Thermogemmata fonticola: one gene and its partner. The protein of the gene in region 2 interacts with the protein of the main gene of each other region in a pairwise test. Links are inferred from orthologs where the notes say so. Each region holds a gene or a part of one and is shown on either strand. Other genes may lie near its edges. The genes, in order: leuS and ligA.

What was found.
Region 1: the proteins of ligA (region 2) and leuS interact in binary tests that used the Escherichia coli proteins (3 or more experiments, as listed by UniProt). The link is inferred for Thermogemmata fonticola from one-to-one orthologs.

What each region holds. Positions count from the first base shown.
Region 1 is NZ_JACEFB010000004.1:239,618-255,518, forward strand. Bases 6,502-9,898 are described here. They hold leuS (leucine--tRNA ligase), read right to left. Parts: upstream 9,510-9,898; coding sequence 6,702-9,509; downstream 6,502-6,701. Other genes in these bases: H0921_RS08305 (phosphorylase family protein), read left to right, coding at 6,502-6,618; H0921_RS08315 (spinster family MFS transporter), read right to left, coding at 9,871-9,898. In the rest of the region: H0921_RS08290 (TolC family protein), read right to left, coding at 1-157; H0921_RS08295 (DUF1549 and DUF1553 domain-containing protein), read left to right, coding at 300-2,594; shc (squalene--hopene cyclase), read left to right, coding at 2,846-5,971; more of H0921_RS08305, read left to right, coding at 5,956-6,501; more of H0921_RS08315, read right to left, coding at 9,899-11,421; H0921_RS08320 (YifB family Mg chelatase-like AAA ATPase), read right to left, coding at 11,885-13,423; H0921_RS08325 (MJ0042-type zinc finger domain-containing protein), read right to left, coding at 13,602-14,345; H0921_RS08330 (polyprenol monophosphomannose synthase), read left to right, coding at 14,482-15,489; H0921_RS08335 (DinB family protein), read right to left, coding at 15,552-15,901.
Region 2 is NZ_JACEFB010000020.1:28,938-44,468, reverse strand. What follows is about bases 2,454-5,480. They hold ligA (NAD-dependent DNA ligase LigA), read right to left. Parts: upstream 5,121-5,480; coding sequence 2,787-5,120; downstream 2,454-2,786. Other genes in these bases: H0921_RS16870 (arylsulfatase), read right to left, coding at 5,460-5,480; H0921_RS16880 (RNA polymerase sigma factor), read right to left, coding at 2,454-2,584. Outside these bases: H0921_RS16890 (lysophospholipid acyltransferase family protein), read right to left, coding at 1-50; H0921_RS16885 (protein-tyrosine phosphatase family protein), read left to right, coding at 626-1,525; more of H0921_RS16880, read right to left, coding at 1,634-2,453; more of H0921_RS16870, read right to left, coding at 5,481-7,193; H0921_RS16865 (efflux RND transporter periplasmic adaptor subunit), read left to right, coding at 7,670-9,826; H0921_RS16860 (HlyD family efflux transporter periplasmic adaptor subunit), read left to right, coding at 9,965-12,109; H0921_RS16855 (hypothetical protein), read left to right, coding at 12,190-14,445; H0921_RS16850 (DUF1559 family PulG-like putative transporter), read left to right, coding at 14,793-15,531. UniProt on the Escherichia coli protein: DNA ligase that catalyzes the formation of phosphodiester linkages between 5'-phosphoryl and 3'-hydroxyl groups in double-stranded DNA using NAD as a coenzyme and as the energy source for the reaction.

The DNA of each region.
Region 1 (15,901 bases), on a different replicon or contig from region 2:
GCGGAATATCGGGACGAGGGACCTCCACGGTGATGGTCTGCCGCGGTCCTTCGGGTAGGGGAGCCGCCTCGCTGGGGGCCGGAAGCCCAGGCCAGCCGCCGGCATGACATCCCGCTGCCGCTGCTAGACAAACCAATGCCAGGCATCGCTGAACCATCCCCTTCTCCCCTGGGCAGGGTGCCCCCTGTCCTTATCGGCACTGCCGCGGCGTGCAGTGCAGCAAACATCCCCTTTCTGCTTGTCAAGGTCAGGCCAGGACGGGTAAACTACCTCCAGGAACCCTGGGGAGGCGATGAGCCATGCGGAGGAGTAGTCACCAGTCACGGCAGGGGGGCGTCCGCTGGGGCATGCCGGCGGCATTAGCGCTGGTGGGGTTAGCCGCGGCGGCTCTGGCGCAATCCAGTTATCAGGACCCGCCGCTGACCCCCCAAGATCGCACCCACTGGGCCTTCCTTCCTCCGAAAAAATCCAGCCCCCCTCTCGTGACCAACAAGGCTTACTCCCCCCGCAACGCGGTGGATGCTTTCATCTACGCCCGCTTGCAGCAAGCCGGGCTGGCTCCCTCGCCGGAAGCAGACAAACGCACGTTGATCCGCCGCCTCCATTTCGACCTGATCGGCCTGCCTCCCACGCCGGAGGAAGTGGACGCCTTCCTCCAGGACCCTGCTCCCGATGCCTACGAGAAACTGGTGGACCGCCTGCTCGCTTCCCCCCACTTCGGCGAACGCCAAGCCCAACACTGGCTCGATGTCGTCCGCTTTGCCGAAACCAATGGCTACGAACTGGACGGCGAACGCCCACACGCCTGGCGCTACCGGGACTACGTCATCCGCTCCTTCAACGCGGATAAGCCCTATGACCGCTTCCTGACCGAGCAACTGGCGGGGGATGAGCTGGCAGCCGGGCAGGACCCCCGCCAAGCCGCCGAGCTGTGGATTGCCACCGGCATGCACCGCTGCGGCCCCGTCCACATCGTCAGCGGCAATCTCGATCAAGAGATGCTCCGCCAGGAACGCCTGACCGAAATGGTCAAAGGAGTGGGCACCGCTTTCCTGGCCCTGACGGTGGATTGCGCCCGCTGCCATGACCACAAATTCGATCCCTTCTCCATGGGGGACTATTACCGCCTGCAAGCCTTCTTCTCCGCCGCCCGCTATGCAGAGATCGACATTGCTACGGAGGAGGAGAAGGCCGCGTACAAAAAGCAAGCCGCTCCATTGCAAGCGGAAATGGCGGAGTTGCGCAAACAGGTGGCGGCCATCGAGGCCCCCTATCGGGCGGCTCTGGTTCAGGCCAAGCGGGCCAAGCTGGAGCCGCGCTACCGCCAGGCTTTGGACACGCCCGCTGATCAGCGCACCGCGGAACAGAAAAAACTGGCCCAGGAGGCGGCCACCCTGCTCAAGGTCAGTTGGGATGAAATCGTGGCGGCCTTGTCTCCCGCGGACCGCGAACGCCGAGCGGAGTTGAAAGAGCGCCTCCATGCCTTGCAAGCCCGCCTTCCCCCTCCGCCCGCCCAGGCCTGGGCCATCCGCAATGAGGAACCGATCCCGACCTTCATCCTCAAGCGGGGCGAACCCCATCGCAAACTGGTCAGTGTGGTGCCCGCTTTCCCGCGGGTTCTGACGACCGCCGCCGCCACTCCTCAGTCCCGCCTGGACCTGGCCCGCTGGCTGACCCGCCCGGATCATCCCCTGACGGCACGCGTGATAGTCAACCGCCTCTGGCAGCACTACTTTGGCCGCGGCCTCGTACCCACCGCCGATGACTTCGGCCTGCGCGGCCAACCCCCGACTCATCCCGAATTGCTCGACTATCTCGCCCTGGAGTTGGTCGAGCACCGCTGGTCCCTCAAACACATCCACCGCCTGATCGTCACTTCCGCGACCTACCGGCAGTCATCCCTGACCACTCACGGACAGCAGCGCGACCCGGAAAATCGGCTCCTGTGGCGCATGAACCGTCAGCGGCTTGATGCTGAGGCGCTCCGCGACGCCATTCTGACCGCCGCCGGCACACTCAACCGCCAGGTCGGCGGACCCTCGGTGCGCGTGCCTCTGGAGCCGGAAGTGTACGCCCTCATCTTCACCGAAGGGGAACCGGATGGCCTCTGGCCCGTCACGCCGGACCCCGCGCAGCACACCCGCCGTTCCATTTACCTGTTCCGCAAGCGCAACGTCCGCCTGCCACTGCTGGAGGTTTTCGACCAACCGGATACTCTCAACCCCTGTTGCGTCCGGCCGGTGAGCACCTTCGCGCCGCAAGCCTTGATCCTCATGAATTCCCCCTTCGTGCGGGAGCAGGGCCTGGCTCTGGCTGCCCTCCTCTTCCGCCAATGCCCCGCTGACGCTGGAAAGCGCCTCGAACAGTTGTTCCGCCGCTGTTACGGACGCGCTCCCACGCCCGCCGAACGCCAAATGGCGGAAGAGTTCCTCCGCGAGCAGCAGGAGACGCTCCGCGACCGCCTCCGTGCCCGTCAGCCTTTGGGCATCGACCCGCGCGCATTTCCGCCAGAGACCGACCTGGCCCAAGCGCGAGCCTGGGCGGACCTGGCGGTCGTCCTCTTCAACACGCACGAGTTTGTGTACAAACCGTGAGGCCCTGTCCTTCCCCTGGGCAGGTGGAAATCCGCCGGTCTTCCAGGTGAGGGGCGCGCCTTTGGGATCGAGTCGGCGAGGCCCTTTCCTCCGTGCAAGCGGTCAGTCCTTTGGACCAGGTCCGCGAGACCTGACGCACCTCGCCAGGGGTTCCCCTTGCACTCCGGCGGCCTGCGGCGGTAGAGTGGAGAAGATGCTTCCCGAACCGCTCCGGAAGCTCAGGTCCCGGCACCCCGGAAAGGAATCCGATCGTGAGAGGATGGCACGCGCGCAGCCCAGAACCCAGCCGCTGGGAAAGCGGTCACGCCGAGGAGGGATGGTGGGAGGAAGTCCAGCAGGCCCAGGATCAGGCCCGCCGATGTTTGCTGGCCCAGCAGCGTCCCGATGGCCACTGGTGCGCCGAACTGCAAGGGGATACTATCCTGGAGTCGGAATTCATCCTCCTGCTAGCCATTCTGGGGCAACGCCAGGATGAGCGCATCGGACGGCTCGCGAACTACATCCGACGCCAGCAATTGCCGGAGGGGGGATGGTCCACCTATCCCGGCGGCCCGGCGGACGCCAGTGTGTCGGTCAAAGCCTATTTTGCTCTCAAGATCGCCGGAGATCGGGCGGATGCTCCGCACATGGAACGCGCCGCGGCCCAGATTCGCCAGCTCGGCGGTGCGGAAGCCGTCAACTCCTTCACCCGCTTCTATCTCGCCGCCCTGGGACAGATTCCCTACGACGCCTGCCCGACCGTGCCGGTGGAACTCATCCTCCTGCCCCGCTGGTTCCCCATCAATCTCTATGCCATGTCGGCCTGGAGCCGGACCATTTTCGTCCCGCTTTCCTTGGTCAACGCTTACAAGCCGGTCACGCTGCTGCCGGAAACCCTGCACATTCGGGAACTGTTTTTGACTCCGCCGCAGCAGTGGCGCCTGACCGCCAAGGCGCCGCAGGGGCTGCTGACCTGGACCCGCGCCTTCCTGCTGGTGGATCGGTTCCTGAAGTTTCTGGAGCGGCGGGGCTGGACGCCCTGGCGCCGGCGGGCGATGGAGCGTGCCCTGGACTGGATGCGCCAGCGCTGGCAGGATAGCGACGGCCTGGGAGCAATCTTCCCCCCGATGGTGTACCATGCCCTGGTGCTGCACTGCCTGGGGAAAGGGCCGGATGATCCGGAAATGCAGGCCGTCCTGGAACAATTGGCGGGGCTGATCCTGGAGGGGGAAGAAAGCCTGCGGGTGCAACCCTGCCTGTCGCCCGTGTGGGATACGGCACTGGCGGTGCATGCTCTGGCGGAAACGGGAGCGGAGCCGGAAGCTGTCCTATCCGCCGCGCGCTGGCTCCTTGGCCGCGAAATCCGCCAGCCGGGCGATTGGGCCGTGCGCGTCCGCGAAGCTGAACCCAGCGGCTGGTGCTTCGAGTACCGCAATCCGTATTATCCCGACGTGGATGACACAGCGATGGTACTCTTGGCCCTGGCCCGCAGCGGGGCCGCCCCGGAAGCCGGGGATACGGTGGCGCGGGCGTGCCGCTGGCTCCTGGCCATGCAGAACCGCAACGGCGGATGGGCCGCCTTCGACCGCGACATCGAAAACCCTCTGCTGGAAAAAGTCCCCTTCGCCGATCACAATGCCATGCTCGATCCCGCCTGCCCGGACATCACGGGCCGGGTCCTGGAAGCCCTGAGCCACTACGGCTACCGCCTCGGCCATCTGGCAGTCGATCGCGCTGTGCAATTTCTCCTGGCGCGCCAGGAAGAGTCGGGCGCCTGGTTCGGACGCTGGGGGGTCAATTACCTCTACGGGACATGGCAGGTGCTCAGCGGCTTGCGGGCGGTCGGGTTCGATCTCCAGCACCCGGCGGTGCGGCGTGCAGTCCGCTGGCTCAAGGAAGTGCAAAACCCTGACGGCGGATGGGGCGAAAGCTGCCGCAGCTACGACGACCCCGCCTGGGCCGGACAGGGCGAATCCACCGCTTCCCAAACCGCCTGGGCCATCCTGGGATTGCTCGCTGCGGGTGAAAAAGACGGCCCGGAAGTCCGAGCGGGAATCGAATTCCTCCTCGGCACCCAGAAAGCGGAGGGACACTGGCAGGAAACGGCCTTCACCGGCACGGGCTTCCCCCGCGTCTTCTACCTGAAATACCACCTCTATCCGCTCTACTTCCCGCTCTTGGCCTTGAGCCGGTACGCCCGCCTGGCCCGGACCCCCACCCCCCCCCCCCCCCCCCCCCCCCCCCCCCCCCCCCCCCCCCCCCCCCCCGCCGCAACGCTCTCCCTGGATGACGGACGCCGCTCCTCCTCACGCTCCGGTCGTGCCAACCCCGAGGTGATGAGCTGCCTGCACCCTCAACGATTCCCCCACGGAGGTCTTATGCGATTCCCCCTTTCGCTCACCGCTGACTTGACCGCCTACATGCTGCGGCAAAAACTCCGGCGACAGCGCCGCTTCCCTTTGGTCCTGATGCTCGAACCCCTCCACGCCTGCAACCTGACCTGTACCGGCTGCGGGCGGATCCGCGAATACGAATCCACCATCCGGGAAAAACTCAGTGTGGAACAATGCCTGGAATCTGTCGATGAGGCGGGAGCACCAATCGTCAGTATCTGTGGGGGGGAACCTTTGATTTATCCTCACATTGGGGAATTGGTGCGCGGCATCTTAAAACGCCGCAAACATATCTATCTATGCACTAATGGTGTCTATCTGGAGAAGAAATTGCATTTGTTCCGCCCCACATCCCGCTTCTTTTTCAACGTCCATTTGGACGGTTTGGAAGAGACGCACGACCGGTTGGTGGAACGGCCGGGGGTGTTCCGCGCAGCCATTGCGGGAATCCAGGCAGCCAAGCGTGCCGGCTTTCTGGTCTGCACCAACACGACGGTGTACCGGGAAACGGAAATCGCCGAGATCGACGCCTTGTTCGCCTATCTGACCGAGTTGGGAGTCGATGGCTTTCTGCTGTCACCGGCTTATGGCTACGCGGCGGTGCACCGGACCAATCCCCAAGGGGCCGCGGAGATTTTCCTCACCCGCGATGAGATTCGGGCCAAGTTCCAGCAAGCCCAGCATCTGTTTCATAAATACAAACTCACCACCTCGCCTATTTATTGGGAATTCCTCCAGGGCAAACGTGAATTGACGTGTGCCGCCTGGGCGAGTCCTACACGCAATGTCCGCGGTTGGAAGGGACCGTGTTATCTCATCACCGATGCCCATTATGATTCTTTCCAGGACCTTATGGAGAATACACCGTGGGAGAATTATGGCTATGGTAAGGACCCGCGGTGCGAACATTGCCTGATGCATTCGGGGTATGAGACGGCGGCGGCTTTGGGAATGAACGCCCGCCTCCGGGACGGCTGGAAGATGTTGCTATGGCAATTGACCTGAGCGGGCCGGTGATCGTCATTTTCTGCGCGCTGGAACGGGAGGCTGACGTCCTCCGCCGCCGCCTGCGGCACTACCGGCAGGTGCAGATTCAGACAAGCGGCATGGGTTATGCGGCAGCCCGGCAGTGTGCCGAGAGACGGTTGCAGCGGGAGCCGCGCCCCCATCTGGTCGTGGCCGCCGGCTTTTGTGGTGCTCTGCGGCCCGACCTGCGTGCGGGCGATATTGTCTGCGATGCCGCCGTGCACACTGTGCCCCACGTCCTCAGCACGCCGGAGGAAAAACAGCTCTGGGCGAAGCAAACCGCAGCCCTGGCGGTGGACCTGGAATCGGCAGCGGTGACAGAGGCCTGCCAGCGCTTCGGCGTGCCCTGCCGCGTGATCCGTTCCGTCTCCGATACCTGCAAGCAGGCGATTCCCCGCGAACTGCTCGATTGCTGGGTGGAGCAACGGCTGCGGGTGCGCAAGTTCCTCCACTGCGTGTGGCGGCGCCCCGCCCTCCTCGGCGAGTTGGTCCGGCTGGGGTGGCAAAGCCGCCGGGCCGCTCAAACCCTGGCTGCCGCCGTCGAAGATTGCGTGAAACAATTCCTGATGCGGAAAGACAAGGAGCTTTCCACGTCCCACACGCCGACTGCCCTGAATCCCCGATGAGCCTGCTCCGAACCCCCGAAGATGCCTGAGCGATCCTCGCGAGGATGCCTGGGCGATCCTCGCCTGGGCGGTCCGGAACCGTCCTAGGCCACGACGATGTTGACGAGCCGACCGGGGACGACTTTGACCATCTTGACCGTCTTACCGGCTATGTGGGATTGGACTTGGGGATCGGCCAGGGCCGCGGCTTGAACGGCGGCCTCGTCGCTGTCGGCGGCCACGCGCAGGCGGGAACGCACCTTGCCGTTGATCTGGATCGGGATTTCGATCTCCTCTTCGCGGAGCAATTCGGGATCGTAAGTCGGCCAGGGTTCATACGCCAGGGACTGGGCATGGCCCAGGATGCGCCACAGTTCCTCGGCGATGTGGGGGGCGTAGGGCGAGAGCAACAGGACGAAGGTTTGCAACACCTGCCGCGGCCGGACGCTGAGCCGGGTCAGGTGATTGACGAACTCCATCATGGCAGCGATGGCCGTGTTGAACCGCAGGGCTTCGGTGTCCTCGGTCACTTTGCGGATGGTGCGGTGGAGGAGGCGGAGGGTCTCCCGATCCGGGGGGACATCCTGGACGGCAGGATGCAGCACGGCTTGCTCGGCCGCTTCATCGACGATCAAGCGCCAGACACGACAGAGGAAGCGATAGACCCCTTCCACGCCGCGGGTGTTCCAGGGTTTGACCGCCTCCAGCGGCCCCATGAACATTTCGTAGAGGCGCAGGCTGTCGGCGCCGTACTCCCGGACGATGTCATCGGGGTTGATGACGTTGCCGCGGCTCTTGGACATTTTGTCCGCCCGCCCGGTGAGTTCCAGGTCCGTCCCCTTGAGGAACATCTTTCCTTTGCGTTTTTCGACCATTTCCTCCGGCAGTGTCAGCCATTTGCCATCGACCCCGGCGACTTTGAGGACGTAGCTCGCCTCCGCGCCGCCGTCGTCCTTGCCTTCGCGCAGAACGGCCCGGATGCCCATCGCTTCCAGCTTTGGGCGGTAGCGTTCATAGTCCGCCGGGGTGATGTGGTATTCGTATTCCCCCAGGATCATGCCCTGATTGACGAGGCGCTGGAATGGTTCCGGGCAGGGGACGTAGCCGCGGTCGTAGAGGACCTTGTGCCAGAAGCGGGCATAGAGCAGGTGCAGTACGGCATGTTCCGCGCCGCCGACGTAGAGGTCCACCGGCAGCCAGTAGCGGAGTTTGTCCGGATCGGCGAACTGCTCATCATTGTGGGGGTCGATGTAGCGGAGGTAGTACCAGCAGGAGCCGGCCCATTGGGGCATGGTGTTGGTTTCGCGGCGGTATTTTTTGCCGTTACGGAGGACTTCGACCCAATCTTTGGCTTTGGCCAGGGGTCCTTCCGGGGAGCCGGTGGGGCGGAAGTCTTCCAGCTCGGGGGGTAGGAGGGGCAGCTCGCTGGGGGAAAGCGGCAGGACTTCGCCATCTTCGCCGTGGAGGATGGGGAAGGGTTCGCCCCAGTAGCGCTGGCGGCTGAAAAGCCAGTCACGCAGCTTGTACTGTACGCGCCGCTGACCCAGCCCCTGAGCTTGCAGCCATTCGATCATCCGCTCCTTGGCCTGGGGCGTGGGCAAGCCGTTGAGGAAGTCCGAATGGATGGAAATGCCATCCCCCACGAAGGCGGCGGTAAAGTGCTCCAGGGTACTGCCGGTCTGCTGGAGCCATTCGGGCGGCGGCTGCACGACCGGGACGATCGGCAAGCCATACTGGCGAGCAAAGGCATAGTCCCGTTCGTCGTGGGCCGGCACAGCCATGATGGCGCCGGTGCCATAGCTGGCGAGTACGTAATCCGCGATCCAGATCGGGATTTTCTGGCCGTTGACCGGGTTGATGGCGTAGGCGCCGGTGAAGACGCCTGTTTTTTCCTTGGCGATTTCCGTGCGTTCCAGATCGCTTTTGCGGGCGGCCTGGGCTTGATAGGCTTCCACGGCGGCGCGCTGCGACTCCGTCGTCAGTTGTCCTACGAGGGGATGTTCCGGGGCCAGGACCATGTAGGTGGCGCCGAAGAGCGTATCCGGCCGGGTGGTGAAAACGGTAATGCGGACATCGGAGCCGGCGACGCGGAAGTGCACCTCGGCGCCTTCGCTGCGGCCGATCCAGTTCCGCTGCATCTGCTTGATCGATTCCGGCCAGTCCACCAGCTCTAGGTCTTCGAGCAGCCGCTCGGCATAGGCAGTGATGCGGAGGAGCCACTGCCGCAGGGGTCGGCGTTCCACCGGGTAGCCGCCGCGCTCGCTCTTACCGTCGATGACTTCCTCGTTGGCCAGGACGGTCCCCAGGGCCGGGCACCAATTCACCGGCACCTCGGCCTGATAGGCCAGGCGGTGGGCATCCTGGTAGCGGCGGATCGCCTGCGGTCCCTGGGCTTGGACTTCCGGGGGAATGGGCAGCTCGGCAATCGGCCGGCCTTTGCGCGCCACGGGATCGTACCAGGTGTCGTAGATCAGCAGGAAGATCCATTGCGTCCATTTGAAGTAGCGGGGGTCGGTCGTGTCGATCTCCCGGTCCCAATCGTAGCTGAAGCCGAGGGACTGAATCTGGCGGCGGAAGGTAGCGATGTTTTGCTGGGTGGTGATACGGGGATGGACATTTTTCTCGATGGCATATTGCTCCGCGGGCAGGCCGTAGGCATCCCAACCCATGGGGTGAAGGACGTGGTAGCCCCGCATGCGCTTGTAACGGGCCAGGATGTCGGTGGCGGTGTAACCCTCCGGATGGCCGACGTGCAAGCCCGCCCCGCTGGGGTAGGGGAACATGTCTAGCACGTAGTATTTGGGCTTGCCCTGGACGCTTGGTTCGTTCGGCTCGGGTGTCCGAAACGTCTTTTCCCGCAGCCAGTATTCCTGCCAGCGGCGCTCGATCACCGCGGGATGATAAGTCGGCATAGTACGCCCACCTCAGGCCATTCCCATCCCATCGCTCTGGCTTGGGCCATTGCCATCCAACCGTATGGCTCAAGCCATACTGTATGGGTCAAGCGATTCCCATCCCATCGCTCTAGTTCAAGCCATTCCCATCCAATCGCATGTGAATTGGCTTATGCCGAGGGGGAAAGGGTGGCTAGCGCGGCCCGGCACACCCAGGCGAACGGAACGAGCGAAGGGCAGGACCTAGGGGACAGGGGCAGGCGGTCCGGCTGGCCTACCTGCTGCTCTCCCGCGGTCAGGGCGGCGCGTCCCCCGGCTGGAGGCCCGCTTCGGCTGGTCAGGGCGGCGCATCCCCCGGCTGGAGGCCCGCTTCGGCCGGTCAGGGCGGCGCGTCCCCCGGCCAGAGGCCCGCTTCGGCCCGCTGCGTATCCGCGTCCAGATAGTGCCGGCCCCATAGCCACAGGCCGCCGCTGACCGGAATCAGAAACGCCACGAGCAGAAACGCCGTTTGCAGGCTGGACAGGTCCGCAATCACCCCGATGATCAGCGGCGAGATGGCATCGCCGAAGGCGTGGATCACGAAGATGTTGATGGCAAAGGCCGTCGCGCGGATGGGGCTGCGGGCGACATTGGCCAGGATCGCATTCGCCGGGCCGGTGTTGAAAAAGAGGAAGAAGACCGCGATGAAGAAGAAGACCCATCCCCACGGCAGCGGGGTGTAGAGCAAAGCGACGAAGGCGGGAAAGCCCACAATCATCCCCCCACCGGCGACCCAGAAGTACGCGCCTTTGACGCCACGATTGCGGAGATAGTCCCCGGCCAAGCCGCCAGCGAGCGTGGCGATCAGCCCTCCGACGACGACCAGGCCGCCGATGTACAGGCCGATCAGGCCGTTGGTCCAGGAACCGGGGGCGGTGGCGGTGTCGAAGATCCAGGTGCTGTAGAGCAGGTATTCCTGCGGCGTCAGCTTCTCCTGCAAGAGCTGGCGCAATTCGGCGGCTTGCCACGATTGTCCCACGGGCAGTTGGGCCAGGCGCTCTCGCACGGCTGCAGGAACGATTTCCGTGCCGTCAGCGGTCCGCAGCGCGGCCAGTTTATCTAGGACTTCCGGCGTGATGGTGAAGCGGGCTTCCCGCTCGAACAGGTACAATTGCATCACCGTGGCCACGCCGCCGAGCACAAAGGTGGAGACCGTCATACCCGCGGAGCAGAGCACGAAGGAACGGATGCGCCCCAGTTCCCGCAGAACATCCCAGTAGGAATGGGAGGATGCCGGTTCCTGCGCCGGGGCTTCCGGGGTGGAGGGCCGCGGGGGTTCCTTCATGAAAAAGCACAGGATGCCCAGGAGGATTCCGGGCAAGACCACCACCAGAAAGGCCCAGCGCCAGCCGGCGACTTCCGCGACTTGTGCTCCGATGACGAATCCCAAAGCACTGCCCACCGGAATGGCCATGTAAAACCAGGCGAGAATCTGGCCGCGGCGCTCCACGGGATAAAGGTCCGAGAGCATGGCCGGGGCGACGGGTCCATAGGCGGCTTCTCCGATACCGACGAGGCAGCGGGTGGCCAGGAGCATGGCGTAACCCACCGCCAGGCCGCTTCCTCCCGTGGCCAGACTCCAGACGATGACCGCCCCGCCGACGATGCCCCAGCGCGACCAGCGGTCCCCCAGCCGGCCAAACAGCGGGGAAAAGAGCATGTAGGCGGCCATGAAGGCGGTGGTCAACGCCCCCAGCTTCGTCTGCGCCCACGGATCATCCGGGCGGAGCATCGTGGGGTCCAAGCGGATCTTTGGCAGCGTCGCCGAGAGGACCTGGCGGTCGATGTAATTGAACAGATTGATCGCCAGGAGCAGGGCCAAAGCCCAGCCTGCACCCGCCACCGCGTGCGACGGGCTGGCGGCCGGGGAAATGCTGTCCTCCCGTTTCATGCTGCCTCTCCGCTTGACTACTATGTTCTTTCCGCTGGGTTGCTACCTTCTTTCCGCTTGGCCGCTACGTTCTGTTTTGGCACGGCGTTGCCCACCCTAGCCCGGCGGATGTTTCCTTGCGGATGCTGCCCCGTGGATGTTTCCTTGCGGATGCTGCCCCGTGGATGTTTCCTTGCGGATGCTGCCCCGTGGATGTTTCCTTGCGGATGCTGCCCGATAGACGGAGAGCGCCGCGCCTGGAGAACGCCAAGGTGCGGAAGATGCCACGATGACTGACACGATAACGGTTCCCTCCGTTCATGTCGAGGGGGGATGAAATCGCCCTGACGGCCGGGGGGTGGCGAGGGCGGAGGCGGAAGAAGGGAGTGGTAGGCCGGACCTGGCGAAGCGGAAACCTCAACGGGAAAGCGAGGCGCCAGGGCGGATGGGGCGCGCACGAAAGGGAAGAGGTGTCCGCTTCTGGTTAGCGGGTCCAGAGGCGGCGGTCCAAGGCGCGGTAGGCGATGGCTTCGGCGACATGTTCGGCGCGGATCGGCTCCGCTTCTTGCAGATCGGCGATCGTGCGGGCGACCCGGAGGATGCGGTCGTGGGCGCGGGCGGAAAGTCCCAGGGTTTCGACCGCATGCTTGAGGACGGCCTGGCCGTGGGAGTCGAGGCGGCAATACTGGCGGATTTGCCGAGGGGTCATCCGGCCGTTGAGCAGCCCCGCGCCGGGTCCGAAACGGCGGGCTTGCACGGTGCGGGCGACTTCCACCAGGCGGCGGAGAGCGGCGCTGCTGGTCCCCTCGGCACTGCCCGCAAGGTCTTCATACGGCACGGGAGGAACCTCGATGTGCAAGTCGATGCGATCGAGTAAGGGGCCGGAAATCCGTCCCAGGTACTTGTCGATGGCCAGGGGGGAACATTTGCAGGGGCGCTTCGGATCGCCGAGGTAGCCGCAGGGGCAGGGATTCATGGCGGCGACCAGGATGAAATTGGCGGGGAAAGTGGCAGCATGGGCAGCGCGGCTGATCGTGACGCGCCCTTCTTCCAGCGGCTGGCGAAGGGCTTCGAGACTGCGGCGGTGGAACTCCGGCAACTCATCCAAAAACAGCACGCCGTGATGGGCCAGGGAGATTTCCCCCGGTTGGGGCAGGGTTCCGCCGCCGACCATGCCGGCATCGCTGATGGTATGATGGGGACTGCGGAAAGGACGGGTGCTGAGCAAGGCCTGGCCGCCGGGCAAACAGCCGCAGGCCGAATAGATGCGGGTCGTCTCCAGGCTCTCCTCCGGCGTCAACGGCGGCAGAATCGTGGGCAGGCGGCGGGCGAGCATGGTCTTACCGCTGCCGGGACTGCCCAGCATCAGGACATTGTGCCCCCCAGCCGCCGCGATCACCAGAGCACGCTTGGCAAACTCCTGCCCTTTGACATCTGCGAAGTCCACGTCATAGCGATTGAGGGAGCCTGCGATCTCCTCCACCGGCGGGGCGACGGGTTCGAGGCGGATACGTCTGTTGAGCAGACCCACGGCCTCAGCGAGCGAGCGGACGCCGAAGACCTCCAGATCGCGGACCACCGCGGCTTCCCGGCCGTTGCTCTGCGGGACAATCAAACGGCGTAAACCCCGCTGCCGTGCTTCCATCGCCATCGACAGGACACCGGCGACAGGCCGCACGTTGCCATCCAAGGCCAGCTCCCCGACGGCTGCGCTTCCTTCGAGGTCCTCTGGACGGACCTGGCCCGTCGCCACGAGGATGCCCAGCGCAATGGGCAGATCAAAAGCCCCGGCATCCTTGCGCAGCTCGGCGGGAGCCAGATTGATGATCGTCCGCCCCGTCGGCAGGTAATACCCCAGATTGACCAGGGCACGCTCGATGCGATGGACGCTTTCGCGAACAGTCAATTCCGGCAGGCCGACCAGCACCGTCTTCTGGACCTGGGCCGGCGCGGTATCCACTTCCACATCGACAGGAACAGCGTCGATGCCGAGCAAAGCGAAGGTGCGCAAGCGAGCCAGCATTCCCTTCTCCTGATCCTTTCCGGCCGGCGTAGCGATGGCATCCTCGGCTGCTCCTGCCCCCCGCTTCCCCGGTTGTCCTGGTCCTGTCACAGCGGGAGGCGGACGTTCCCCCAACAGTTCGGATGATCCGCACCCCCTAAGAAACCCCAGGGGAGGAACCAGGGCCGGCCCAGGCGGATCACTTGAGCTTGAGCCGTTCCGGCGGCCGATACTCCACAAACAGGCGGCGGAGAGCAAAGCGCAAGCAGGGCACGAAAATCCCCAGCGAGATGAAGGCGATCAGGAAGATGAAGGCCCCCGGAGCGATGTAGAAACGCTTGCGCCCGGCGGCGTCCACTTCATCCATTTCCAGAAAAGTGCCTTCCAGCCAACTACGCATGTTGGTCGCCGTGATGTAGTTGAGCACAATCAAACCGATGCAGACCAGGACCGCAATGATGCCCGGCGCGAGATGCATCGCCCATTCGGAAAAAGTGGGGGCGTAGACTTTGCGTGTGTCGGCCTTGACGCGCGTGCGGTTGTTGAACCCGCAATGGATGCAGACGATCGCATCGGGGGGAACCAGCTCCATCGCGCAGTGCGGGCAGCGCGGCACATCCTTTTCTTCTACGACTCCGACCTGGGCCACGCCTTCGTCGTCATCGTCGAAGGGCCGCTTGGGGCGAGGGGCGGACTCCGGTGCGGTCGCAGGGGTAGAAGCCGCCGGTGAGGCGGGGCGGGCCGCTGCCGAAGGACGAGATGCTGCCGGAGCCGCGGGACGAGGCGACGCTTGGCCTTGGCTCGCTTCCGCGCTGGCTCCTCTTGCCGGTACCGCAAACACTTGCTGGCATTTGCTGCACTTGATCCGCTTGCCGGCCACATTCTCCGGCACCCGTAAAGCGGTCTGGCAATGCGGACAGCGGGTGACAATACCTCCAGCCATGTGCTACCTTCCCTATAGATGAATGACGCCAAGGAATGCCGTCCCAGGGATCGATAGTAAATCCGATGATCCCGCCCTGGGACTCTGCATTCCAGAATACTACCTGACCCCTACTTTACACAAGAAGCCGCTTCCTATGATCACTGAAGTGCGGCAGTGCCAGCCCTCTCCCCCGGTTGCCGGAACGGATCGGCCGCTGTCAGCGCCTGGGCCGGTGCCCGCGGCGGCCAGCCCCAGCCTGCCAGCGGGAAGCCACGAACGCTTGCTGGTCAGTCTCGCCACCTATAACGAAGCGGAGAACATCGGGCCGCTCATCGAGGAAATCCGCCGCTATGCCCCGCAGGCCGACATATTGGTCATTGATGACAACTCGCCGGACGGCACCGCCAAGCGGGTCGAAGAGCTGGCTCAGAGCGATCCCCGCATCCATCTGCTGCGCCGGCCCGGCAAACTGGGGTTAGGAACCGCGATTCTGACGGCGATGCGTTATGCCATCGCGGAGGGGTACGATCTGCTGTTGAACCTGGATGCGGATTTCAGCCATCCGCCGCGCTACATTCCCGGCTTGCTGGCGGGGATGGCCCGGCGGGACGTCATGATCGGTTCGCGCTATGTGGCGGGGGGTGGGACGGCCCATTGGCCCTGGCTGCGGCGGTGGATTTCCCGCAGTGTCAATTGGCTGGTCCGCTTTCTGCTGCGCACTCCGGCGTCGGATGCCAGCGGGGCCTTCCGCTGTTACCGCGTGAGCCTATTGCGGCGCGTGCCCCTGGAGCGGATTCAGTCCCGCGGCTACTCCTTCCAGCAGGAAGTGCTTTTCCGCTGTCACCTGGCGGGGGCGCGCATTGGCGAGTATCCCATCCTTTTCGAGAATCGCCGGGCAGGGGCCAGCAAGGTGAATCCGCGGGAAGCCCTGCGTTCGATCAGCATGATCTTTTATCTGGGCTTGCGCCGCTGGCTGGGGTGGGAAACCCGGCAGGTCTGCCGCGAGCCGTCCCGCCTCCCCCCTGTCCAGCCCACGGGCAGCCGCGGCCTTCCCCAGCCCTGCGAACAGCACTCTGAGCGGCGCTCCGAGCCGCCAGCCGAGGGTGCGCCCCGCGTGGGGCCATCGCCTTCCCCGAATGGTGCCTGCCGTCCGTCGGCATAATGGGCGGTGCTTTCCGAGCCGCACTTCCACGCGGGGAGGAAGCGCGCTTCCTGGGGATGTTCCTACGATTGGGACCGCCGACGCCACTGTTTCAAGAGCAGATACATTTCGCCGCTGTGGCACGCTTCGTCATGCAAGCCGTGGAGCAGTTGCCCCATCAAGCTGTGGCGGGCGTGGGCCGGGTCCGGCGGCAGTTGCCAGCGCTGGGGGGGAACCTGGTCCAGCAGGCGGAGGTAGTGGAGCAGTTGCTCTTCCAGGTGCCGTTCGAGCCGGGCGCGATCGGGCCACTGCCTGGTTTGAGCGGGGGGACGGCAGCGCATGCCGAAGGTTTCATCCCAGGAAGGCGGCAGGCTCCGCTGGCCGGTCAGCAGGGCAACACCGAGCACATCCATGAGCCAGACGGCGTGCCCGG
Region 2 (15,531 bases):
CGAATCTGCGGCGCTTCCAGCGGCTGCCGTGCTGGGCTTCCCTCCGCCATATCTTCCCTCTGCGGCTCGTTCTCGGCCTCGCCTGCCGACCTTCACCTCCTGCGCCGCTCTCCATCATCCCTTCACTCTAGAAGCCGATTCCGCCTCTGGGTATCGTCCGCCTCACCGAGATTTTTCCACCGAGATTTTTCCACCGAGATTTTTCCACCGAGATTTTTCCCCGGAGACATCGCAGTAAGGAAAAAGTAGGAGACATCCCGGTGAGGAAAATATACGAGCGGGACGGTGGGACCCGCGGAATGGACCGGTTGCCATAGGCCAGGATCGACAGATTGCCATAGGCCGGGATCAACAGAAGTGGCGACCCATCCTCTGACCCATGAGGGCCTCTATCTTCTCGGTTCGCTGCCCGTTTTTTCGCTGCCGCTTCCCGCTCCGCCCGGCTTACCTTTTCGGTACAATCGCTACAGTCGCTTGCGCAGGCAGGGCGGGTGCCCTCTGCCACGGGGAAGTTCCGTAGGACGGCAAAAAGCGTGCAGTAGAATGTACAAGAGATGTAGCGGCTGGGCGGGTTTTCCAGAAGATGCGCACGGCAGGACGCCCGCCACGGGAGGAGGAAGCAGCCATGACAATCCTGCGTCATCGGTTCGGGATGCATTGGCCGATGATATTGATTTGTGGCGGTCTCGTGGTCGCCGCGGGGTGCTGCAAGCATCGCTGCTGTGTGTCGGACCGTTTCCGTGAGCCGCGGCCCTTTCTTCCCGCCGCACCGCGCAGTCCGTATCTGCTTCCCCCGGCGAATGTGCCGACCACGCCGGCTCCGCCGCTGGCCAATGGCAACCTGGTGCCGCCGGTCGCTCCGCCGCCGGAGACGCGGCAGTATCCGCCGGCTCCTTCTTGGCTGGCCCCGCCGGCGGCTCCCGCTCCCGCGCCGCGGCCGGCTGACCGTCCGCCGCCGGAAATCCTCTTGCCGGAGAGCTTGCCGCCGAGCGCCAACGGCTCCTCCTCCAGCGCGCGGCCGCCCCAAGCGGGAGGGTCCGGCGGGCCATCCCCCGCGGCGAGCACTTCCCCACCGCCGCCGGCGCATCTGCCGGGGTATACCCGCGTCAAGCGCGGCGTGGCCAGCGGCCGGCGGCCCACCCTCGACGGCTTCGACGCCTTGCAACGCGCCAACTTCCGCACCCTCCTTTACCTCCATCCTCCCCAGGCGGATGTGACCGCCCTCCGCCAGATCGCCAGCCAGCGCCAACTCGACTTGGTTTCCCTGGAAGTCACGCCGGAAAATCTGCCCCAAGCCCTCGCCCAATTCAACGCCGTCGTGGGGGATGACTCCCGCCATCCTCTCTATGTCTTCGATGACGACGGCGTGCGCGCCGGCGTGCTCTGGTATCTCCACTTCCGCACCGTCGAGGTCCTCAACGACGATGCCGCTCGCCTCCGCGCCCGACCCCTCGGATTCCCCGAACAGGGAGATGAAGCCACCCCGTGGCTCCTCGCCGTGCAACGTTATCTCTCCCAGCGCTAGACGGCATTACTTCAGCGAAGAAGCGGTCCAGCGGGAAGCGGTCCTACCAACGGGGATCCGTCAGGAAATGACGGTGAATTAGGAGAGTGCCTAGCCCCCAGGCAGGGGTTAGGAAGCGGCCTGTTTCGCCTGCCGTTGGGCGAGGAGGAAAGCCAGGTGATCAGCGGACAGGCGCGGGTCGTCGGTGAGCACCTGGCCCAGTTCCGAGAGGATGAAGGGGGTGAGGTCCTCGCCGGTCCAGCCTTCGGCTTCCAGGCGGCGGCGGAAGTAGTCCAGGGCACGCTCCCGGAGTTTGTCCGTCCGGCGGGTCAAGGTCCCTTCATTGAGTCCGAAGAGGCGGGCCGCCTCCCGTTGATTGAGGCGGTAGCGCCAGCGCAGGCCCAAAAGGAGCAGGTCTTCCTCCGGCAACTGGCTGAGCCATTCCTGGGCTGCTTGTACGAACAGTTCCCGCCAGCGGCTCGCCCCTGCATCTGCCGGGCGCAGATCGGCCGGGACGAAATGATCGTCTTCTTCCAGCGAGTTGTCCGGCGTCTGACGCAAACGGGAGATATGCTCGTTTTGGAAGACGCGGATGAGCCAGGGGACCAAGGGCCGCCGCCCGTCGTAGCGGGCCAGAATGGGTAAACTCGCGGGGCGGTCCGGGACCAGCAAGCGGCTCCAGAACTCGCTGACGGCTTGCTCCTGAGCGGCGAGATCCGAGGGATACAGGCGGGCGGCTCGCAGGCGCAAGGCATCCACCAGCAGGCAGTCCGTGCGGCCCGTCCGAGCGGCGAAGAGCGTCTCCCAGGCCGTCTCGAGACGCTCCAGGCAGCCAACGCACACATACCAGTCCAAGATGTACAATCCGTCCAGATACGCCTGCCAGCTCAGCGGCGCCTCCTGCTTGGCTTGATAAAGCTGGAACGTGCGCTCCAGGTGGGACAGCAGCAGATCGTCCGCCAAGGGGAAGCGGGGAAATTGCAGGCGGGCGAAGAGAAACAGGGCCGTGCGCTGCCACTGCTCCGCGGGGGTCCACACGGGCAGCCTTGCGGTATCAGAACCATCGCGCGGAGCGTCCACAGCCTCATTCCTCAATCACGTCGCAAGGGGAATCCTTCCTCGCTCACCACCTCACGCCTGCTGGACCTCGCCAGAGTATCCCGGACCACCAGGAAGCGGGCCAATACTCGCTGCGAACCCCGGAACGAAAGTCCCCGCTAAAAGGGGAAGCCGGCTCGTCCAGCCCCTTTTTCTTCCCGGCGCGCCTCTCTCATCCTGTAGATTAGGAAAACAGGCCAGGTTCGGACGGCGGAGGTGAAGAACGGAGCGACCGGGGTTTTTTCGTTGCGGAGGACCGCCGGGCCGGACTCTTCGCGGGGGCCTCTTTCGACCCGGTCTGTTCTGCTGAAAGCGGGGACGAGGATGAGCGAGCCGGCGGGGGGAGCGGTCCATCCGGCTTCACCGCCGGTTCCTCCGGCGCAATCTCGTTCTCATGACGGGAGGAAGCCTTCGCCGCGGGTGCCGCACCGGCCCCTGACCCTGCCTGCAAGAGCCGCAGAAATTCCTCTTCGCTCAGCAAAGGGATTCCCAGCTCCAGGGCCTTGTCCCGCTTGCTGCCAGGATTGGCTCCGACGACGACGAAGTCCGTTTTGCGGGAGACGCTGCTGGAGGGATGGCCGCCGGCTGCCCGCACCGCTTGTTCCGCACTGGCCCGGTCCATCGCCTGGAGCGTGCCGGTGATTACGACGGTCTTGCCCGCCAGGGGGGAAGCTTGGCGGCTAGCCGCTGGCCGGGCGTCGGCGGTGGTGCGCACTCCAAAGGTCTGCAAATCCGCCAGGATTTTCCGCCCTTCGGGACTGTCAAAATACTGCCGCACGAAGCTGGCCCGTTTGGGACCGAACCCCTTGACCCGCGCCAGTTCGTCTTCCGAGGCGGCGGCGATGGCCTCCAGCGAGGGGAAGGCAGCGGCCAATTCCTCCGCCAGGCTATCGCCGACGGAGTAGATGCTCAGAGCGGCTAGCAGCCGGGCCAGTCCGCGCTCCTTGCTGGCGGCAATCGCTTGAATCAGATTCTCCGCACTTTTGTCCGCGAAGCGCTCCAGCTTGACCACCTGCTCCTTGCGCAGGCGGTACAGATCGGTGACGGAGCGCACCAGGCCGGCATCGACGAGTTGCTCCGCGACGCGCTCGCCCAGTCCATCGATGTCCATATGGGTGCGGCGGGCGAAGGCCACGATCCGCTTGGCCAGTTGCGCCGGGCACAACGCGGTGTTGGCGCAGACGTAGTTATAGCTGGTACCGCTGTCTTCGCGTTCGACCGGCCCGCCGCAGCGGGGGCATTTCTGCGGCCAGACGATGGGGCGTTCCGCGCCCGTGCGCTGCTCCCGGAGCACTTCCACCACCTGCGGGATGATCTCACCCGCCTTCTCGATGACCACCGTATCCCCGATGCGGACATCTTTCTCCTCCACCCAGGCGGCATTGTGCATGCTGGCCCGGCTGACCGTGGTCCCGGCCAGTTCCACCGGCGGATCGAAGAGGGCCACGGGGGTCAATTCCCCGAATTTGCCCACGGAAAACTCCACCGCTCCGATGCGGGACACCGCCTGTTCCGCCTCGAATTTGTAGGCCCTGGCCCAGCGCGGCGCCCGACTGGTGGCCCCCAACACCTCCCGCTGGGCAAAGTCATTCACCTTGATGACCACACCGTCGATGTCATACGGCAGTTCCCGCCGCTTTGTCGCCCACTCTTGACAATAGGCAATCACTTCCTCAATCGTGCGGCAGAGCCGAGCGTGGGGATTGACCGGCAGCCCCCACTGGCGGAAGACGGTAAAAAGCTCCTGCTGGGAACGTAGGGTCACACCTTCGACCAGGCCGGCGGCATAGGCGAAAAAGAGCATTTTCCGCTGGGCGGCCAATTGGGGGTCCAACAGTTTGAGGGTGCCGGCGGTGAGATTGCGGGCATTTTTGAAGGGTTCGAGGCCCTGCCGGACTTGTTCCGCGTTGATGCGCGCCAGTTCCGCACGGGTCATGTACACCTCGCCGCGGACCTCGATCCGTGCCGGCGGGTGCTCGGTACGCAGACGCAGGGGAATGGCCGCGATGGTCTTGACGTTGTGGGTGACATCATCGCCGATTTCACCATCGCCGCGGGTCGCCGCCACTTCCAGCTTGCCCTGTACGTACAGGAGCGACAGCGACACGCCATCGATCTTCAACTCGGCCATGTATTCCACCACCGCGGCAGGTCCCAGGGCCTTGCGCACATCGGCGTCGAACTTCCGCAACTCGGCGGCGCTGTAGGTATTGTCGATCGAGAGCATCGGCACGGCGTGCCTGACCTTGCGGAAGCCGCTGATCGGAGCGCCCCCGACCCGCTGGCTGGGACTGTCCGGTGTCACCAACTCCGGGTGCTGCCGCTCCAGCTCGATCAGCTCCGCCATGAGGCGGTCAAATTCCCGATCCGAGATTTCGGGCCGGGCTTCCACATAATAGAGGTAGTTGTGCCGCTCGATCTCGCGCCGCAACTGGGCGATGCGCTCCGCGGGGTCCGACGCCGCGGCGGGCTGAGACGCTCGACCGGAACCCTTGGCCGAGGATTGCGAGGCTGCCATAGCTCGATCCCTGATCCCTCTCGCCGGAAAATCCGCCTTCCCATGCTGCCGGAAGGTTCACCTTCCCCCGTTACGGGAAAGTCCCCCTCTGCGACGGGAAGGTTTCGCCATTCCCCCCGCTCCATTGCTGAACCGGGAGAACCCCTGCCGATTTTCCCTGCTCTCGGACCGGCGTGCAAGGTCGGTCCAGGGAAACGCCTCCTTCCGAATCCGCTGGCTGAACGATCCGGGGCAAGCTGAAACAATGCTGCTCCCCCTGCCGGACAGATTATGGCGCCTGGCAGAACCCTACCGGACGGCATGAGTGTGGCTGGCGGAATGGGGCTTGGCAGCAAGGCTCTAGGGGCCGAGATACTCGACGATCACGTGGGTGGGTCCCACGGGAGGGTCATTGAGGCGGATTTCCAGGCGGGCTTCTCCGGCCTGCAAGCGGAGGGAATCGAGGCAGAGGGTGGTTTGGCCCGTGCCGTGGCCGTGCTGCCGGGGCGGTTGCGCCTGCTCGCAGAGGAGTTCCCACTGCTGGATTGGCACGGCAGCGTGGAGCGTGAAGCGGTAGCGGCCAGGACGGGCGACATGGACGGCCCAATGGCCGAGGCTGTCGGCGGACCAACCGGCCCGCGGACCGCGCCAGTCCTGCCGGCTCAGACGGACCTCCGGCGCCTGGGGACTGCCCAGCACGAGCCGCGGCGGAGCGAAACCCTGCCGCGTCACTTCCGTGAACCAGGCGGCGTACTCCCGGCGCAAGCGCTCGACCATCTCCGGCATCTTCTCCGCCAGATCGGTTTCCTCGTAAGGGTCGGTGCTCAGGTCGAACAGTTCGTAGCGGGGTTTCCAGGAGGAACCGGGGCCAGTACCGGCGGCCTGCACCAGTTTGTAACGGGGTCCCCGCGCTGCGAAGGCCCGGAACTGTTCCGGGGTGTCACCGCGATGCCACTGGAAGAAGAGGGTGCGGTCCGGCCAGGGTTCGGAGGAGCCGAGGAGCCAGGGGGCGAAGCTGCGGCCATCGCAGGGTTCGCGCCACGGCACGCCGCACAATTCACACAGCGTCGGCACCAGGTCGATATGAGCCAGGGGCCATTCCAGCACCTGCCCGCCTTTGAGGCGGTGGGGCCAGCACACATAGCACGGCACGCGAATGCCCCCTTCGTACACCGTTCCCTTGCGGCCGCGCAAGCCGGCATTCCAGCGCACCCCGCCCGGACCGTTGTCCGTCAGGAACACCACGAGCGTCCGTTCTGCCAACCCGTGTTCGTGCAGAGTCTGAAGCAACCGCCCGATGTTCGCATCCAGATTCTCGATCATCCCGTAAGCGGCGGCGATCGCCTCGGTGTCCAGCTTCTTCGGACCGTTCCACCACGGCTGCCCGATTTTGGGAAAGGCTCGCGGCGTTAGGTCCCGCTGGCGGTAAAACTGCACTCCCTCCGGCGGCACCTGGAAGGGAGCATGCGGCGCATTGTAGGCAATGTACGCGAAAAACGGCCGGTCCTTGTGGCGGAGGATGAACTGGATCGCCGAGCGGGTGAATAGATCGGTGCAGTAGCCGCGCCCCTGTACCTCCTGGCCGTTACGCTGGAGGACCGGATCAAAATAAGCCCGGCGCGGATCGACCCACGGCGGATCGCTCGGCTGGGCCAATCCTCCGCCCAAGTGCCAGAGCGTCTCGTGGAAACCGCGATCTTCCGGGCGCAAGGGGTAATTGTCCCCCAGGTGCCACTTGCCGAAGAGGCCGGTGCGGTAACCCGCCTGGGCGAGATGCTCTGCCAGGGTGCGGACCTGGGGGCGCATCAGCGCTCGGCCCAGGTAGGTGTCCACCACGCCGGTGCGGTAGGAGTACAAGCCGGTCAACAGACTGGCCCGCGTCGGCGAACAGACGGGGGAAACGTAAAAGTTTTTGAGCCAAACGCTCTGCCGCGCCAAGCGGTCCAAGTGCGGTGTGCGCAACACCGGATTGCCGTGGCAGCCCAGGTCCCCATACCCTTGATCATCGCTGATGATCAGCACGAGGTTCGGAGGGGCCGCCTGCACGGGCAGCCCGCTTAGGAGCAGTCCCAGACCGCAGAGCCAGGCGCGCATCGTTTCCCCTCCCCGCCGACAACGGTCTTGCCGCGCATTCCCGACAGGAACCTGGCCGCTGTCCGCCAACAAGGGCCTTGCCCCGTATTCCCTGCCAATTCTGTCCGCCGGGAACGGCCTTGCAGCATATTCCCTATAACAGGTATGCTATAGACTGTATAACCCGGCATGATGGCCCGGAGAAGGCGGCATCACTGCCCCATCAGCAGACCAGCATGCCCCGGAGGAAAGAGATCAGGCCCGCCCCTGAGGAAAAAGCAGAGGGCAGAGCCGGCCAGCGACCGGAAGGACTCCGGGGTAGAATCTGCTATTGGGGTTCGGGCCATCTGCCGATGGTATCGAAGTATCGGAAGCAGTGAGTGCAGGACTGGTTGAGAACAGAATCCGCTGCCATCAGGCTGGGAGCTAATCGCCCTCTGGGGGCCTGGGTCCTGCGTGGGTGTCATCCTGTCCCCTGAGCTTGGGGAGAACCGAGAGTGAGCGTCAATCCTGCGGTAACAGATGAGCGGCAGCGTTATACGCGCCGGATCGAGGAGAGCTTCGAGGCGGCAGCGAAGCTGGCCGGCTCCCATCTGCCCCCCAGCGATTTTTACGAGCAGTTGCTTCACAAGACGTTAGGAACGATCGAGGCGAAGGCCGGAGCGATCTGGCTGCGGACCCCGCAAGGCTTTTTACAATTGGCGTGTCAGGTGCGTCTGGACCAGGTGGGTTTGGACGAGAAGCGCGGCTGCCGACAATGCCATAACGAATTGCTCCGCCAGGTGTTTCAGGCTCAGCCGCCGCGGCCGGCCTTGCTCGAACCGAATGGCCGCCTCACGCCCCCCGGCGCCGAGAATGCCCCCATCCCCGCCGCCAACCTCACCAACTACTTCATTCTGCTTGCCCCGATTCTCACCCCTGACAAACACTCGCTGGGACTGCTGGAAGTCTTCCAGGAACCGAACCATGACCCCCGGCTTTACCCCGCCTTCCTCAACTATACGGCCCAAATGGCGGGCTATGCCAGCCAGTTCCACGCTTATCTGAGCCAGCGGGCGGATCCGAACATCGAACGGACCTTTACCCAGATCGAAGCCTTCGCCCGGCTGATTCATTCCTCCCTGCATCCGACGGAAGTGGCGTATCACGTGGCCAACGAAGGCCGCAAACTGATCGACTGCGACCGGCTCAGCGTGGGAGTGCGGCACGGGCGCTCGCGGGTGACGGTGGAAGCCGTCAGCGGGGCGGACGTGGTGGAAAAGGCGAGCACCCACATCCGCTGCCTGCGCCGCTTGATGGAGCAGGTGCTGCACTGGGGGGAAACCCTGGTATTCAAGGGAACGCGGGAAGCTGGCCTGCCGCCGCAGGTCGCCACGGCCTTAGATGCCTACCTGGCGGAAAGCCATCCCAAGTTCCTCGTGGCCCAACCGATCCGCGATCCCCGTGAAAAAGACCCCAACAAGCCGCCTCGCTCCATTCTGGTGCTGGAAGTGTTCAATCCGCCGGAGCAGGTGGAACCGCTCATCCAGCGCCTGGAAGTGGTCGGCAAGCATGCCGCGCCCGCCCTCTACAACGCCGCGGAAATGAAGCGCGTCCCTCTGCGGCTGCTCTGGAAACCCCTGCTGGCGATCCAGGAGGGTCTCGGCGGCAAAGGACGCTTCTACGCCCTGGCCATCGGCCTGCTCTTGGCTATCCTCATCGGCTGCCTCATCGCCGTCCCCTACCCTCTGCGTCTGGACGCCAAGGGGCAATTGCTCCCGGAAGAGATCGCCCAAATCTTTCCCCGCACCGAAGGGGTGGTGGTCGATATCCGCGTGCGTCCCGGTCAGAAGATCGCACCGGATTACGATGTCGTGCATCTTTACAGTGCGGAGCTGGCGCAGCGGTTGCAGCAGGCCCTGAGCCAGCGCAATGAAGCCCAGGGGCAATTCGAGGCCGCCGAGCAAATCCTGCGGGAGTTGCGAGACGTGCGCGACCGAGCCACCTACGAGACCCAGCGGGAGACGGCCCGCCTGCGCCGGGAGGCTGCCGACCGCGAATACCAGGCCCTGCTGCGCGAATACCTCTGCCTGCCGGAACCGCTGGGCAAGTTCCGCGCCGTTGCCCCGCGCTTCGATCCGGCCCTGCCGCGGGAACGCCCCCCCATCTGGACGGTGCTGGACGACGACCGGCGGGATAAACTCCTGGGCCGCACCATTCGGCCCCACGAAGAGCTGCTCCGCGTCGGCAACCTGGAAGGAGTGTGGCACGTCGAACTGAAAATCCCCCAGCGCAACATCGGCCACATCCGCCGGGCGTTCGCCGACCCGCGCCTCCATCACGTCGAGGCCGCCACCGGACGCAAATATCTGGATGTGGACCTTCTCCTGTCCAGCATGCCCGATACCCGCTTCCTCGGCCGGCTCTACGAAAACGGCCTGACTGCCCAGGCGGTGCCCAACCAGCAGGAACTGACCGATAACGAACCGGTCGTCACCGCCTATGTCAAGCTGCAAGCCCCGGACATTCCGCCGCACCTGCAAGCCCCGCGCAGCCAGTTCGTCACCGGCCTGGAAGTGCGCACCCGCATCCGCTGCGGCCAACATGCCCTGGGATATTCCCTCTTCCACGGCGTCTGGGAGTGGTTCTACGAAAAGATCATCTTCTTCTTCTGAACCGGGGGAACCCGGACCCTGAACCGCCGCACGTGAAAATGCACCGAGGCAAACTTTCGGCTAGGAAACCTTCGGCTGAGCAATCACCTGGTCAGGAACTGTCCGCGAGGCGTCATTGTCCGGATTGAGGGTAAGCGCGTGAGAAAGACATCGACGGCCTATCGAAACCCAGCACCTGCGATAACCAGGTTACGTCCCTGGTGGAAGAAGGGCGGCTGGCTCCTGCTGCTCGCTGCGGGATGTGCTCCCACAGGTTCGCCCGTTCCGGTGCCGCCGCCGGACGATGGCTCATCCGCCACTGCCGCTGCCGCCTCCATCGGGGCTCCGCTTTACGAGGGGCAGCCCGTCCCCCAGTTTCCTCCCCTACGTGTCGGCCCGGAACCGATCATCATTCCCAACTGCTTCGTGCAATACGAGGAGCGGCAACAGGTCTCGGCAGAAGTGGATGGCCGGATCGAATTGCTGGCCGCCCCCCTGACGCGCCGACCCGATGGCCGCTACGAATGGCCCCGCCCCGATGGCCCCCCCATCCTCTACGACCCGGAGCGCCCCCATCCCAACATCGTCTTCCATCCCCGCGATCCCCAGCGGCAATACCCCTACTGGCGGCTTCAGGAAGGGGATTTCGTCCAAGCGGGCCAGACGGTTTGCCTCCTGGATGACCAATTGATTCAGACCCGGCGGGAAGCGGCCGAGAAGAACCGCCTCGCCGCCCAGGAAGTCCGCGAACAGGCCCAAAAGGGAGCCGACTTCGCCCAACGCAAAATCGACCTGTACAAAAACAACCCCGACGTCATCCCGCAATCGACCATTCTGGACGACCGCATCATGCTCAGCCGGTTCCTGGAGAACCTGGCCCAGGTGAACCAGCAGATCGTCAAGGCCGAGCAGGAACTCAAGGAGGCGGACCTGTTGATCCAGAAGCACCGGGTGACGGCGACGGTCAGCGGCATCATCCGCAACATTGCCCGCTGGCCCGGCGAGTATGTGCGGGCCGGAGACAAAATCCTGGAGATTCAATCGACGGACAAAGTCCGCCTGGAAGGGCAGCTCGATGTGCAATATGCCGCCCGCTTGCGCCGCCACATGACGGTGAGTGTGGAGCCGACCCTGCCGACTGCCCCGCTGATGACGCTGTCCGCGCACCGTCAGCCGGTGGCGGGGGTGGCCGTCTCCGGCCATGCCGAGCGCCCCCTGGTGGTGTCGGTGGGACTAGATGGGACCGCCGTGGTGTGGGACCCGAACCTGTCCCAGGTGGCGGAACGTTCCAGTTTGGGGCATAATCTGCCGCATCCGGCGCCGGTCCGCTCCGTGGCCTGCACTCCTCCGGGAGCGCCGCGGCAACTCGTCGTCACCGGGGCCGAGGATGGCCGCCTGCGCATTTGGGACATCGACGACCCGGAGCACCTCCCCGCTCAGCCGAAGGTGGAGGCCGAACCGCCGCACGTGACCGGCATCGGTTTTGTGGCCATCAGTCCCGATGGCCGCTACGCTGCCTCCGCCGCCGGGCGTGAAGTCTGGCTCTGGGCGCTGCCCAGCGGCGAGCGGCTCTACGCCTTGCCCCCCGATCACCGGGATACCGTCACCAGCCTGGCCTTCAACCCCCAGGGGCAGTTGGTGACGGCCAGCCGCGACCGCACCCTCAAGGTGTGGAAACTGGGCCGGGAAGGCGCCGCTTTGACCCGCACCCTGGAACACCGCGCCGGCCTGCTCGATGTGCTCGGCCTCAGCCCCGACGGCGCCCGCGTCCTCTTCGATCATGACAAGAGCCGCCTGGACCTGCTCCAACTGGACAGCGGACAAACGGTGGGACAAGTGATCAATTTCAGCCCTCACCTCGGTTTCGCCACGTTGGCTCTGTTCCAACCGCAGACTTTGCCCGCGGAGCTGCCGCCGGAGCAGTGGCCGCCGTACACCCTGGCCACGGTGGGCGGAGAAGGGGACCTCAAAGGCACCGTCCAGCTCTGGCATCTGCCCCGTAGTGGGGGCCGGGCCGCGGAAATCGCCCGCTTGATTCCTCCGGGTCGAGTGGCAATTACCGCCGCGGCGTTCAGCCCGCCCGCCGCCACGCCGTTCTTTGTCCTGGGCACCGACAAAGGCACGGTCCACCTCTGGACCCTGCCGAAAGCCCCGCCCCACCGCCAAGAAGGGCGGATCGTCACCATCGACGCCGCCGATCCTCGCTCTGTAACCGTCCGTGTGGAAATGGACAACCGGGCCTTGCGCCTGCTGGACAAGAGTACGGCGACGGTGATTGTGCCGCCGCCGGACAAGCTGCCGTAGGACGCCGGGCTACGTCGGGTTTCCCCCTCGCCGGGAGCCTGACGGGAACTGCTGCCTGCGGACTTGCCTGCTGAGGAGCCATGAGCCGCGCCACCGATAGCCTCAACGATCCCGCTGTGCGCCGTAAGGCGGTCCGCCTGCGCGTCCGGCCAGACTTGCAAGTCTTCGAGCAGAAATACGAAGGCAAAACCTACCACGTCGTCAAGGACCCCGTCTGCCTGCGCTACTATCGCTTCAACAAGCAGGAGTATTTTGTCTTCCGGCTCTTCGATGGGGAACACACCCTGGAGCAGGTGCGGGAACGCTTTGAGGAGGAATTTAAGCCCCACCGGCTGGAATATCACGACCTGGAGAGTTTCGCGCGGCAGTTGGTCATGGCGGGGCTGGTGCAGCACGAGGCGCCCGGTGCCGGCGCCCATCTCTTCGAGCGGCGCGCCAAACAGCGCCGCCTCCGCCGCCTGATGACCCTGACCAACATTCTCTACATCAAAATCCCCGTCTTCGATCCGGACCGCATCCTGAGTTGGCTGTACCGCTACACCTGGTGGATCTTCACCCGCTGGTTTTTTGTGCTGAGCGTGCTGTTCATTGGCGCCGCGGTCTTCCACGTTCTGCTGCACTTCGACACTTTCTACGCCCGCCTGCCCGCTTACCACGAGTTCTTCACCTGGCGCTCGATGCTTTACATCTGGCTCTCTCTGGGCGTGGTGAAGATCATTCACGAGTTTGGCCACGGCCTGTCCTGCAAAGCTTTCGGCGGGGAAAGCCACGAGATGGGCCTGTTGCTCATGTGCCTGAGTCCCTGCCTTTACTGCAATGTCACCGATGCCTGGACGCTCGCGGACAAGTGGAAGCGGATCATCATCTCCTTTGCGGGCATCTATGTGGAGCTGATGATCGCCGCCGCCGCCACCTTCGTCTGGTGGTACACGCCCCATCTGCCGGTGGTCAACAACATCGCCATCTGTCTGATGATCCTGTGCTCCATTTCCACGATCATTTTCAACGCCAATCCGCTGATGCGCTTCGACGGTTACTACATTTTGGCGGACTGGATGGAAGTGCCGAACCTGCGGGAGCGGTCCAATCGTTTCCTCAACAATCTGTTTTTGTCGCGCTGCCTGGGTGTGGAGGTGCCGCCGGAGCCGTACATGTCGCCGGCCCGCAAGGCCACCTTCATCTTCTACGCCATCGCCAGTTGGGTATACCGCTGGATTGTAGTCTTCGGCATCCTCTGGGTGCTCTCAGACTTCCTCGGCCCGAAGCTGAAGATTCTCAGCCAGATGCTGGCGATCGCGTCGCTGCTGTCGATTTTCGTATGGCCGACGTATCGGATCATCCGCAACATACGCCAACGAGGACGCCTGCCGGACATGAAAGCCAAACGTGTGTATGTGACGCTCGCTGTGACGGCCTCTTTGGTGGCCGCCTTCTTTGTCCTGCCGCTGCCGGTGAGCCGCATCCATGAAACTGGCCTGGTCGCGGTGCATCCCGCCGCGATGGAAAGCGTCCTGCTGCCGGAGCCGGCCCGCTTGCAGCGCTTGCACGCCCGCGCCGGTCAGACTGTTCGGGCCGGAGAGTTGCTCGGCGAGTTCACCAGCGAGCCGCTGCTCGTCGAAATCGAACAGGCCAGGGCCGCCGCCGAAACGGAGCAGCTCATCGCCGAACGCCTCCAGCAGGAGATCAGCCGCCAGTTGGGCGTGGCCGACGAGGCTGCCCTGGCCCAGTTGCGCCTGGCCCGCGAAGAGGCCCGCAAAAAGGCCGCCAGCGCCGAACGCCGCCTCCAGTTGCTCCAGCAGCGCCTCCAGCAGGTGCGGGAATTGCGTGCCCCGCGCCCCGGCACCGTCCTGACCGCCCCTAAGCCGGAAGATGTCGGCAAACTCTTCGACAAAGGGTACAGCGAAGCCCATCCCGTCTTCGCCATCGGGGACCCGCAGCGCCTCGTCGTTCGCGTACCGGTCACACCCCCGGATTACCGCCTCCTCCAGGAGGAACTCGCCCAGCAGCCCGCCCTCAGCGCCTCCATCCTGGTCAAAGGCCGCAGCGACCGCATCTTCACCGGGCGCGTCACCACTCTGCCCGCGCAAAACGCCGAAACCGTCCCGATTCAACTGACCCATCGCGGCGGCGGCCCCCTGGCCGTCAAACCCCACAACGACCCGAACGTCCTCATCCCCCTCGCCCAGGTTTATCTCATCGAAGTCGAACTGCTCGACCCGGATGCGGCGATCGAACCGGGCCAATTGGCCAGCGTCAAAATCCACGCCCGCTGGCGCAGCGCCGCCTGGTGGCTGGGCCGAACCCTGGCCAACGCCCTGGACCTGGGGCTGTATTGATCCGCTCGCCCTGCCTGGGGAAGGGATGGCATCCCAGACCCTGACGGCTCCGCCTGCATTCCGACTGCGTTCGCCCGCCTCGGACCACCGGGACAGCCTGGTGTCACTTCAGCCTGGCATTCCCAAGCCCTCTGGCACTCCAGCCAAGCCGAAAAGCGGAAAGCGGCCTCACCCCAGGACGTAAGACCGGCCTGTAGAGCTTAGGGAAAACTCTGGCCGAGCGTGGGGGGAAAAATTCCTACCGAGTGCGTTGCACGTCAGACCCGTCGCGGTTATTGTGAATTGGGTGCCATCTCGGTCCCAACGGTTCCACGGTCCATTCCATTCTGGTTCGAGGAGGATTGCTCATGACGCGCCGCCGCTTTGCCGTGCCCGGTGTGCTCCTAGCTTGGCTGAGTGCCACGGCCGCTTTCTGGCCGAAGCCGACCTTGTCGGGGACAACGCCGCCTCCGCTGCCGGCCCTATCCGCCCTGCCCCCCACCCTGTCCCCGGCCCATCCCCTCTCGCCCAGCGAGTTGTTCGCGGCCCGTCACTTCCAAAAAGCCGAGCGCAATAAGGCAGCTCTCATGGAGTCTGCTAATAACCTCAAAACGATCCTCATTGCCTTGCACAACCACCATGACGCTCGTGGCTGCCTCCCTGCGCCGGCCTTCGAGGATCGGAACGGCAAGCCGCTGCTGAGCTGGCGTGTCGCCATCCTGCCCTACATCGACGATAAACTTTACCAAGAGTTCAAGCTGGATGAGCCGTGGGACAGCGAGCACAACAAGAAGCTGATCGAGCGGATGCCCAAGACATTCGCCCTGCCGGGGGCTGAGGAGGAGGCGAAAAAGGGCCTGACGCACTACCGCGTCTTCTTCGGTCCCGGCGCCGCTTGGGAAGCGGGGAAAGGATTTCAGTTCACAGACTTCACCGACGGTACGTCCAACACCTGGATGGTCGTGGTGGCCAAGGAGGCGGTACCGTGGACCAAGCCGGAGGAGCTGCCCTTCGACCCGAAGAAGAACATGGGCGCCCTGTTGGGGCAAGTCGGCGGCGTCTTCCAGGCAGCCTTCGCCGATGGTTCTGTGCGGAACTACCCCAAGC